Regions from separate parts of the Pseudodesulfovibrio piezophilus C1TLV30 genome, predicted to be linked through region 3. Evidence: predicted binding sites of a transcription regulator. Region 3 holds the regulator's gene; each other region holds the start of a gene.
What was found. Region 3 encodes sigma-54, which starts transcription at its own class of promoters, with help from an activator protein. Its sites were predicted from a motif close to CTGGCACGGNNNNTGCTT; they were not measured.

Region 1: the regulator sigma-54 is predicted to act here: its motif matches at 1,693-1,710, upstream of BN4_RS08160 (Spy/CpxP family protein refolding chaperone).
Region 2: the regulator sigma-54 is predicted to act here: its motif matches at 1,937-1,954, upstream of BN4_RS07785 (glutamine synthetase III family protein).

What each region holds. Positions count from the first base shown of each region.
Region 1 is NC_020409.1:1,692,680-1,695,961, forward strand. Features, by position in the region: gene BN4_RS08150 (two-component system sensor histidine kinase NtrB) at 1-617, opposite strand, end outside; gene BN4_RS08155 (hypothetical protein) at 674-1,090, shown strand; gene BN4_RS08160 (Spy/CpxP family protein refolding chaperone) at 1,105-1,602, opposite strand; gene BN4_RS08165 (substrate-binding periplasmic protein) at 2,241-2,990, shown strand; gene BN4_RS08170 (deoxycytidylate deaminase) at 3,087-3,282, shown strand, end outside.
Region 2 is NC_020409.1:1,620,101-1,623,382, forward strand. Features, by position in the region: gene BN4_RS07785 (glutamine synthetase III family protein) at 1-1,846, opposite strand, end outside; gene BN4_RS07795 (RluA family pseudouridine synthase) at 2,285-2,932, opposite strand; gene BN4_RS07800 (hypothetical protein) at 2,929-3,282, opposite strand, start outside.
Region 3 is NC_020409.1:575,032-578,313, forward strand. Features, by position in the region: gene hpf (ribosome hibernation-promoting factor, HPF/YfiA family) at 1-500, opposite strand, end outside; gene rpoN (RNA polymerase factor sigma-54) at 538-1,944, opposite strand; gene lptB (LPS export ABC transporter ATP-binding protein) at 2,187-2,912, opposite strand; gene BN4_RS02840 (LptA/OstA family protein) at 2,912-3,282, opposite strand, start outside.

The sequences.
Region 1 (3,282 bases), 1.1 Mb from region 3:
TTGAATCCGACGACAAGATAAATCGGCGGAGGTTCGCGATCAAACCGATCCGCTCCATGCCCGCGTCCCTGTCCCATCATCATACCCTGATGCATCATGCCGTCTCCCCTCCCCTGCGGGGCTTTGCCCGTCGCCAGCGCGGCAATGCCGGGGTTGACCTTCAGGCCGGAAATGAGCACTCCCTGCTTGCCGAATTCGGCCATCACATGCCAGGCCCGACCAACTTCGATATTACGAGTCACATTTCCCGGCAACTCTAGAGATGGATTGTTCTTGCCCTTGTCGGATGTCACCAGCACATGGCTGTCGTCATCATACAAAGTGATAAAGACAATATCCTCGGATTTGGCAAGTTCAGTGAAAAGTTCTTCAGCCATGGCAGGGAAAAGGGGAGCGGCCTGGGAATTCATACGCAAGGAACGCATGATACGAGTCAGGTTGTTATCAACCCCACGCAAAATGGAGGAGCCAGTCATGATCATGTGATCCTCCACCAGCTCACGCTGATGGGCTATCGACCGCCACGTCAGATACAGACTGCCAAGCCCCAACACGATCAGTGCCAGAACCAGGGCAACCAGCGGCCCTTTTTCTTTCCCGCTTGAATGGACTTCCATCGCGCCTCTCTAGTCTCCCCAGGGTGCGTTGTAAACATCTTTGGGGCTGTACCATCATGCCTGCCCCTTTGCCTTCGCCCCCCATCAAGATCCACCGGAAATGGCAGGACATCAGGTTAAACGAGTGCAATGGGAAGGTCGAAAAAGACTCAAGCCGATCGGTTCCGGCGGCTTCATTGCCACTGGCAACAAAAAAACAGACTCGCCACTATAAAACCGTGTCTTTCGAGTCAGGGGACATCCTTTACGCCATAAGACAGCGTCAGGTTCTCATGGAGAAGGGCCAAAAGCAACTCAGCCGCATGCAATCAGTGATCTCCCTGCATCATCCCCCGGATGCAATCCCTGATGCCAGCCCTCATTCTCCACTATGCCGACCATGGAATTCATGGCCCATGACATTCAAAGAAATTTATGACGGAGCGATTCTTCCCCGTGAAGAACCGCTCCGCCTATTCCTGTTTTCCCGTTAATCGGAAATGTTCATCTAGTACATGCCGTTGTGCGCACCATGGCCGCGACCAAATCCAGGCCCCATGGGGCCACCAAAACCGGGGCACCCGTCTTCGCCATATGAGGGGCACCCGCCAAATCCGCCCGCAAAGGTAATACCGGTAGCCTGTGCCAGTTCCTCACCCATCTGCCCGCGCATGTCGCGCATCTTGTCACGCAATTCGGAGATTTCTGAAGTCAGCTTGCCAATTTTCTTTTCATTGGCATCGCCGCCGTTGATCATGGCTTGCAGTGTGGAATGCTTGGTCCACATGGCGGTCCGTAATTCAGACATCTGATCAGCGTACTTCTGAAAAATCTTGTCAGCCGCAGCCTGTTTTTCCGGCGAGAGTTGGCTATAGGCCGAGTTCGGACCGTTGCCGCCGCAAGCACCTCGGCGACCGTGGCCGTAACCGGGACCTGCAATTGACATTGCTGCCATACCGAGAACCAGGACTGTGGCCAGAGCTGTGATGGTAATGTTTTTCTTCATGTGATGACTCCTTCTGTAAAAAATTACTGTTCGAATGAAACATTTGCTCGGAGGAAGATGAGAGTGTGTTGATCTTCTTGCCACTGGTATAAGCATCTGCCGTGCCAAAGTTCTTATCATGCTGTATTATTTAAATAAATCGCAGATACCAAGATCATGTGCACATAAATAAGTGCAATTGTCTGCATTATTTTCTGCACATACTGTGTAATTTGTGCAAAAGGACGAATCTTGACTTCTTCAAGAAAAAAACGCGCCCCTCTTCATATCCATAAAATCGGTATAGACACACTAAAACCTACGCAACTATCTACGGATATGGTTGCAGTGCTTGTGGGCACTCATTTGAGGAGTTGACCTTTGGACGAGAGCATAAACCTATTTGCCTCCCAGTATGGTGCAGAGGCAACGGGAAAGCTCATGAACGTCTGTTCGCCAACCTTGAATCTGGAGACAACCAGTCGAAAAGGTCACACCCTACCGCGCCCATGACTGCCTGTAGCGGAGGAGGCGGAGGCTGAATCGTGCCCCAGGCCGGGGTACCACTATTCTCAAGCCATTATAACCCTCGTTTTCCTCTTGCCAAAAAAAAGCCACTCCTTATACGTTCAAGCATGCACCATCGTAGTAATATAACAATGGGCATTCTGCTCTTTATCCTGATCCTTCCGTCTCTTTCGACGGCGGGAGATTTCAAAGCCTTCATCACCCAACTTCCTCCTATCAAAATTATTCAGGACGACAAAGCCTCGGGCATCGCCAGTGATGTCCTGATCCGAATTATGGAAAAAGCCGGATTCGCCTTCACAATTGACGATATAGTCTTCGCTCCCTGGCAGGAATCATACGACATAACCCGAACCACGCCAAAGACGATTTGCCTCGGTATGGCACGCACCGAATCCCGTATTGCAGAGTTTAAATGGGTCGGCCCGATTTATACGGCGAAACTTGGCCTCATCGCTTCGAAAAAACTTCATATCCCCATTAAAAATTTCCAGGAAGCCACTTCATTTCGCATAGGCACAATCAAGGGAAGTGCCCCGGAAAAGATCCTCGTACAAGAGGGCGTGCCCCTGGAAAATCTGACTCGATTTGATCATAATGATGAGGCGATTCGAATGCTCCACTCAGGGCAGATCGACCTTCTCGCCTTTCCTAAATCATCAGCCCTGTACGGCATGTTGCAAATAGGCATTGATCCAAACGATTATGAAATGGTTTTGGAATTCCGCGACGTGGATATGTATTATGCCTTTTATCCACTGACTGACGACATCGAAATCCTTAAAATCCAGACAGCTCTGGATGACCTGAAAAAGAACGGACCAAACGGCATCAGTGAATATCACGAAATCATTTCCAAATACTTCCGCCCATCCATCTGATCAGCTTCTTCCCGGTGCTGGCCGTTTCCTTTCGTTTCAAGAAATGGTAGAAGAGACCCTTCGTTGCACACCAGCTTGACCGTTTGAGGAAAGACCATGCCCAATAGACTTCCCTGGCCCGATTATTTCATGCGCATTGCCCATCTTGTCGCACAGCGCTCCACCTGTACCCGCCGTGCGGTAGGAGCCATCGCTGTCCGTGACAAGCGAATCCTTGCCACCGGATACAACGGGGTTCCCTCCAATATTTCTCACTGCGAAGAAGTCGGCTGTCTCCGCGAAAAACTCGGTA
Region 2 (3,282 bases), 1.0 Mb from region 3:
TGACGACCAACTGGGATTCGGTCTGAATATGCTGATTGTACTGCTCATGGTAGATTTCACAACGGGAGTGCAGCTCGTCAGCAGACAGGACGCTGTATTTCTCGAAGAGTTCGATGACGTCCTTTTCGATCATGGCGGGCAGCGCATCCGGGGTGGTCTTCAGGTTGGGCAGACCGCGCTTGGCAGCTTCTTTCTGCCATGCATCAGCATATCCATCGCCATTGAAGACAACATGTCCGTGCTTCTTCATGATACCCTGGATAACCTTCTGACACGCAGCGCTGAGTTTGGAAGCATCACCCTTGGTGATTTTTTCAATCTCATCGGCAACGAAATCGAGAGATTCGGCCATCATGGTATTCAGGGCTACCTGAGCACCGGCGATGGACTGATCAGAACCGACAGCACGGAACTCGAAACGGTTGCCGGTGAAGGCGAACGGTGAAGTACGGTTACGGTCACCGGAATCCATTGGCAACGGAGGCAGTGTATCGACACCGACACGGAGCATGCCTTTGGCTTCGGTTCCTTTGAGATCACCCAACTCGATCTGGTTGAAGATCTCTGCCAATTCTCCACCCAGGAAGATGGAAATAATGGCAGGAGGAGCTTCATTGGCACCCAGACGGTGATCGTTACCAGCGCTGGCAACAACGGAACGAAGCAACTTGCTGTATTTTTCCACAGCGCGGATAGTGGCGGCGGTGATAGCCAGGAACTGCATGTTCTCAGCCGGAGTATCGCCCGGAGAGTACAAAGAACCCTGAGTCGGAGTGGACAGGGAATAGTTCAGGTGCTTCCCGGAACCATTGATACCGGCGAACGGTTTTTCATGCAACAGACACGCCATGCCATGACGTTTGGCAACGGACTTCAGAGTGGTCATGATCATCTGATTGTGATCAGTGGCCAGGTTGGATTGCTCATAGAGCGGTGCGATTTCGAACTGGCCAGGAGCAACCTCGTTATGACGGGTTTTGACAGGCACGCCGAGTTTGTAGAGTTCCCGTTCGACTTCCAGCATGAAAGACAGAACGCGACGCGGGATGGCACCAAAGTAGTGGTCATCCAATTCCTGCCCCTTGGCAGGTTTGGCGCCAAACAGAGTCCGTCCGCAGACCATCAGGTCAGGGCGGGCAAAGTAGAAATTACGGTCAAGCAGAAAATACTCCTGCTCGGGACCGGCGTTGGAAACAACCATGTTTCCATCATCGTTGCCAAAGAGAGACAGGAAGCGGCGTCCGGCTTTATTAATAGCCTGATTTGCGCGCAGCAGCGGAGTCTTTTTGTCCAGCGCATGTCCCTTCCAGGAAATGAAGGCAGTGGGAATGCACAGGAAGGTACCATTGGGATTTTCCAGAATGTAAGCCGGATTGGTCAAATCCCAGGCAGTATATCCACGAGCCTCGAAAGTCGCGCGCAAACCGCCGGACGGGAAGCTGGAAGCATCAGGTTCGCCCTGGATGAGCAGCTTACCGTCAAATTCTGCAATAGCACCACCTTGGCCGTCAGGGGACAGGAAACCATCATGCTTTTCAGCAGTCAGCCCAGTCAGAGGATAGAAAACGTGAGTGTAGTGGGTTGCACCTTTTGCGATGGCCCACTCTTTCATGGCGGCGGCAATGGGACCGGCGATGGTCGGGTCCATTTCTTCGCCAGCCTGTTTGGTGGCCATCAGAGATTTATATATCTCTTTGGGCAGCATTGCCTTCATGACCTTGTCACTGAAGACATTGGAACCAAAGACGTCCGTCGGGGATGTCTCTGCAAAATTCAGTGGTTTAACAGTCGGTTGGTAGTTGGTCACCGCAGCAATGGCGGTCTGACGAGTCTGGTATCCGCTCATGTAAATACTCCTTCAGGCAAGTAAAAATGGATTTTCCGGCTCAATCCGGGCCAAAGGGCGCCTGACCCTTTATTATCTAGCCGAAGCTATAACCAAGTTATGTGCCAAATGATAATTAAGTAATCATAAAGGCATGTTATAGATTCAGACATCCTTTTGAAGCATGATAATCATACGAAATTGTAGTTTCCACCCCCTTTTTTCATGGTTTGGCATAACAATTTTGCAAAAAAAAACTTTTATTTCCTTAACTTGTTGAAATAAATAAGTTAAATAATAACATAAATGGGAACACATCTCTCCAAAAAAGGGAAAATACCCCCTGATATCCACGATTGACACTCTCATGAGGCAGAGTCTTCCTTGACGAAATGCCACTTTCGCTAAAAAAGGATCACTAAGAGAAGAACTCTTTGCTCTGATGAAGCACAAATCCGTCTAAAAAGGAGGTGGCGAGACAAATTCCATGGGTTGTCGTGTTTTCGGATGCCGAAAACGGAGAATTGAAGCATGTAATTTCAGCTGTCCTGGCGCTGTGCCGGTCCCGTAGAGACGATCTCCTACGATGGGGACACCAAGCCCCTTCTTATGGGCAGCGTGGAGCCTGAGCTGATGGGTACGACCGGTCAAGGGCATAAATTCCACACGAGTCATTCCATTCTCCACACCAAGCATGCGCCACCGGGTTGTTCCAAGCTTGCCCTTCTCGGGGTCATAAACCTGATATGGGCGATTGTCCGGATCCAGGCGGAAAGCCAATTCGATAAGACCGGCCTGTTCTTCGACAAGGCCTTCGAGAAGAGCTATATAACGCTTCCCTACCAGGCGGTCCATGAACTGCCCTGACAGTATCCTGTGCACAGCTTCAGTCCGAGCCATGACGATCAGCCCCGACGTATCCTGATCAAGCCGATGGACGGAAGGCTGATCAATACAATCGGGATACAGCTGTTTGAGTCGATTGACCACGCAGTCCTGATTGGCCTCCCCTTTTCCAGGAACGGAGAGCAGACCACTCGGTTTTTCGACAACAATAAATAACGGATCTTCGTGATGAATATTCAGGCCTTCAGGGACAACAGTCATGTTTCACTCGTCCCGCAGAGCATATGCCCGAGAATCCGCTGGCATTTTTCAGAACAGGCTGAATACATGCCGCCGTGCATCCGGCTTTTCGAACGATTTTCCCTGCCCACATAAAATTCGGCCAACCCAAGAGGCTTGAGAGAATGACGGGCGGCGTGGCCGAGAAGCTTCGGAGCACAACAATCACCCATGCCAGTGGGGATTCCCCCTTCCCCGACAACAACCTCTGACAAGGGCAGGTCTCTGCCGCCAAAGCTCGGAATGGAATAGAGCATATGTATATCTTTCATTAAAGCCTGAGATACGCTTTTACGTTTATCAATGAGAGCCTTTCTTTCCGGTGAACCGGC
Region 3 (3,282 bases):
CGCTTATAAATTACATTAACATCCTCAGTTTCCGCATTCAGAAAAACGAGGAATTCATTATCAAACGTGTTTAATTGCTCCGCAGCCTCATCTATTGACATTGGCTTTGCTTCGTAACTATCAGTGCCAACAATTGTAGGTATATGTTCTCCTGTCACATCGTCATATGAAAAGAAGTTCATTTGAACCTTATTGCCACGAGCCTGCTTGCTTCTATTCTTGACCTTTTCACGCATTCTACGCAGTTGAGCCTCAAGCTTATCCAAAACCATGTCAATGGTAGAATACATATCTTCTGAATCTTCATATGCAGAGATATGAATGTTGTCAGCATTCAAAATAACATCAGCCTTGTGCCGAAACTTTTCTACTAAAAGATTGACTTGGAGATCTGCTTCGGAGTCGGGAACGAACTTACCTATCTTTTCAAATCTCTTTTGTGCATAACCCTTCAAATGGTCAGACGGCTCAAAATTCTTGAAAGTGAAGCTTATGTTCATACACTACCTCCTGTTCAAAAGGTGAAAGAAACTGAACTTAGAAATATTGTTTACGCTTTGAAGAAGATGCAATTCCCATTGCTGAACGGTACTTGGCAACAGTACGTCGAGCTATATTAACATCAAGCTCATCCTTAAGAATTTCACCAATTTTTTCATCACTTAACGGTCTTTTAGTATCTTCGTTCGCTATCATTTTTTTGATGAGTGCCTTAACACTTTCTGAACCGACTTGCGAACCATCATTCAAATCCAATGCGCTGTTGAAGAAAAATTTCAACTCAAAGATACCATGAGGAGTCGAAACATATTTACTTGTGGTAATCCGACTCACGGTGGATTCATGCATTTCGATATCTTCAGCAACTTCCTTAAGAATTAAAGGCCTGAGTTTTGTAACTCCTTCTTCAAAAAAACCTCTTTGAAATCGTACGATGCTGTCGACTACTTTATACAACGTTCTCTGCCTCTGGTACAGACTTTTCATCAACCACGCGGCAGAACGCATCTTTTCCTGAAAATAATCTTTTTCCTTATCCGCAACATCCCGCATAGTGTCCATGTAAAATGAATTCATCTGCAATCGAGGCATCCCATCCTCATTAAGGATAATCACAAATTCATCACCGTACTTGTATACAAAGACATCAGGACTTACATAGTGAGGTTCTGTACTGGAAAAATTGGTCCCAGGCATAGGATCCAACGTCTGCATTAAATCAAGATAACTCTTGAGGTCTTCCATGGAAATTTTAAATTTCCTAGCTAAGGGCTTATAACGGTTTTTTTCGAGATCTTCCAGATGGTCCTTAACCAAGGAGAACAGAATAGGATCATCAAGCCCTAAAACATCCATTTGCACGAGAAGACATTCTTGTGGCGTTCGAGCAGCCACACCAACAGGGTCCAACCGCTGGAGTCGCAAAATCACAGCTTCAATTTCTTCATCCGAAGCATCGACCATGCTCATAATTTCTTCATTAGTGGCCTGAAGATAGCCATTATGGTCAAGATTACCGATAATGATTTCACCGATAGCAATTTCTGATTCTGAGAAATTAGACAATCTCATTTGCCAGCTCATATGCCCATCCAGTGAGGGTTTTGAGGCAAGCCGAGCCTCAAAAGAAAGTCCTTCTTCAGGTACCTCGGAATCACGTGCCGACGCCTGCTTAGAAGTACTTGAGAATTCTCCCAAATAATTTTCCCAATCAGCTGTCCGCACAAGCTCTTCTTCTGCTTGAGATTCAGTTAACTCCTCTTTCTCTCGGATTTCTGTCTCAATTTCTGTTTCTTCCAGAAAAGGGTTTTCCAGAAGTTCCTGTTGAACAGTTTCCAAAAGCTCAAGGCGAGAAAGTTGCAACAGCTTTATGGCCTGCTGCAACTGGGGAGTCATGACCAGTTGCTGAGAAAGCTTGAGTTGTTGTCTGAGTTCAAGTCCCATATTATGAAGCCTTAAAGACTAAACAAGATCTATATTTCAAGTTATATTCTTCTACATTAATAGTTTTTTTACTACATCTCGCTGCTACTATGCCACAGCGAAAATCTGTAAGCAAGCCATTCCTTGAGTAATATATTGTAACTATTGGATTAATGAGAAAGAGAAAATGATATGAAAGAAGTGTACCAATGTTTACGGTATGTGTAAATCATCAATGAGTTGAAAGGCACAAAAAAAAGAAATCAAAGACGAAAATCCTCACCGAGATAGATTTGACGAGCTCGACTGTCTTGCACGATAATATCTGGAGTCCCTTCGAGAATAACAGTCCCCTCGTAGACAAGATATGCTCTATCACAAATATTCAATGTTTCTCTAACATTATGATCAGAAATAAGAATCCCTATCCCCATGCTTTTCAGAACGGAAATGATATCCTGAATATCAATAACAGCAATAGGGTCAACACCGGCAAAAGGCTCATCCAACAAAATAAATTTCGGATCCATTATGAGCGCTCTTGCAATTTCCAAGCGACGTCTTTCCCCTCCTGAAAGAAACATGGCTGCTTGATCCGCAAGTTTGCTGATAGTGAACATCTCCATCAACTCTTCAGCTCTTTTTTTCTGAGCCTTGGAACTCAAAGACGTCTGTTCAAGTATTATTTCGAGATTCTGACGAACTGATAGTTTTTTAAAAATAGAATTTTCCTGAGGAAGATAACTCACCCCAAGCCGAGCCCGCTCATGCAAAGGTTTATTCGTCAGAGCTTTCCCCGACAAAGAAACCTGCCCAGTATTTGGCTTAACAATCCCAACAAGCATATAAAAAGTAGTTGTTTTACCTGCACCATTTGGCCCAAGCAATCCAACGACTTCTTGTGGATTCAGTTCCAGATTTATGCCGTGTACAACTTCCTTTTGGCCGTACCTTTTGGACAGATTTGTTGCTATCAAACCATCAGACATTATTGCACCTTGACACTGTCAGGGGTCATAAAAACAGCCTGTACTCTCTTGCCATTTCCACCAACAACCTCACTTCGATTTTCCTTGGCGTAAAAATTAATGACGTCACCTGTTAAACTGTTAGGACCATCCTGTAATTGAGGATTATCTTCCATCCGAAGCACTTGACGACTGACAAAATAAATCAACTTGCCACATGATCCTCGTGAACGCCCTTTTTGGGCTTTCACACTCCCTTCTGCTACGATTTTATCAATACTGTCAGCCGAAAATTTTTTATCAGAGCTCGAAGCAAGGTATGCAGACAATTTATGGGCCCAAAGAGTTAAATCACCATGTTCAGCAACGACATTTCCAACAAAAGAAACCA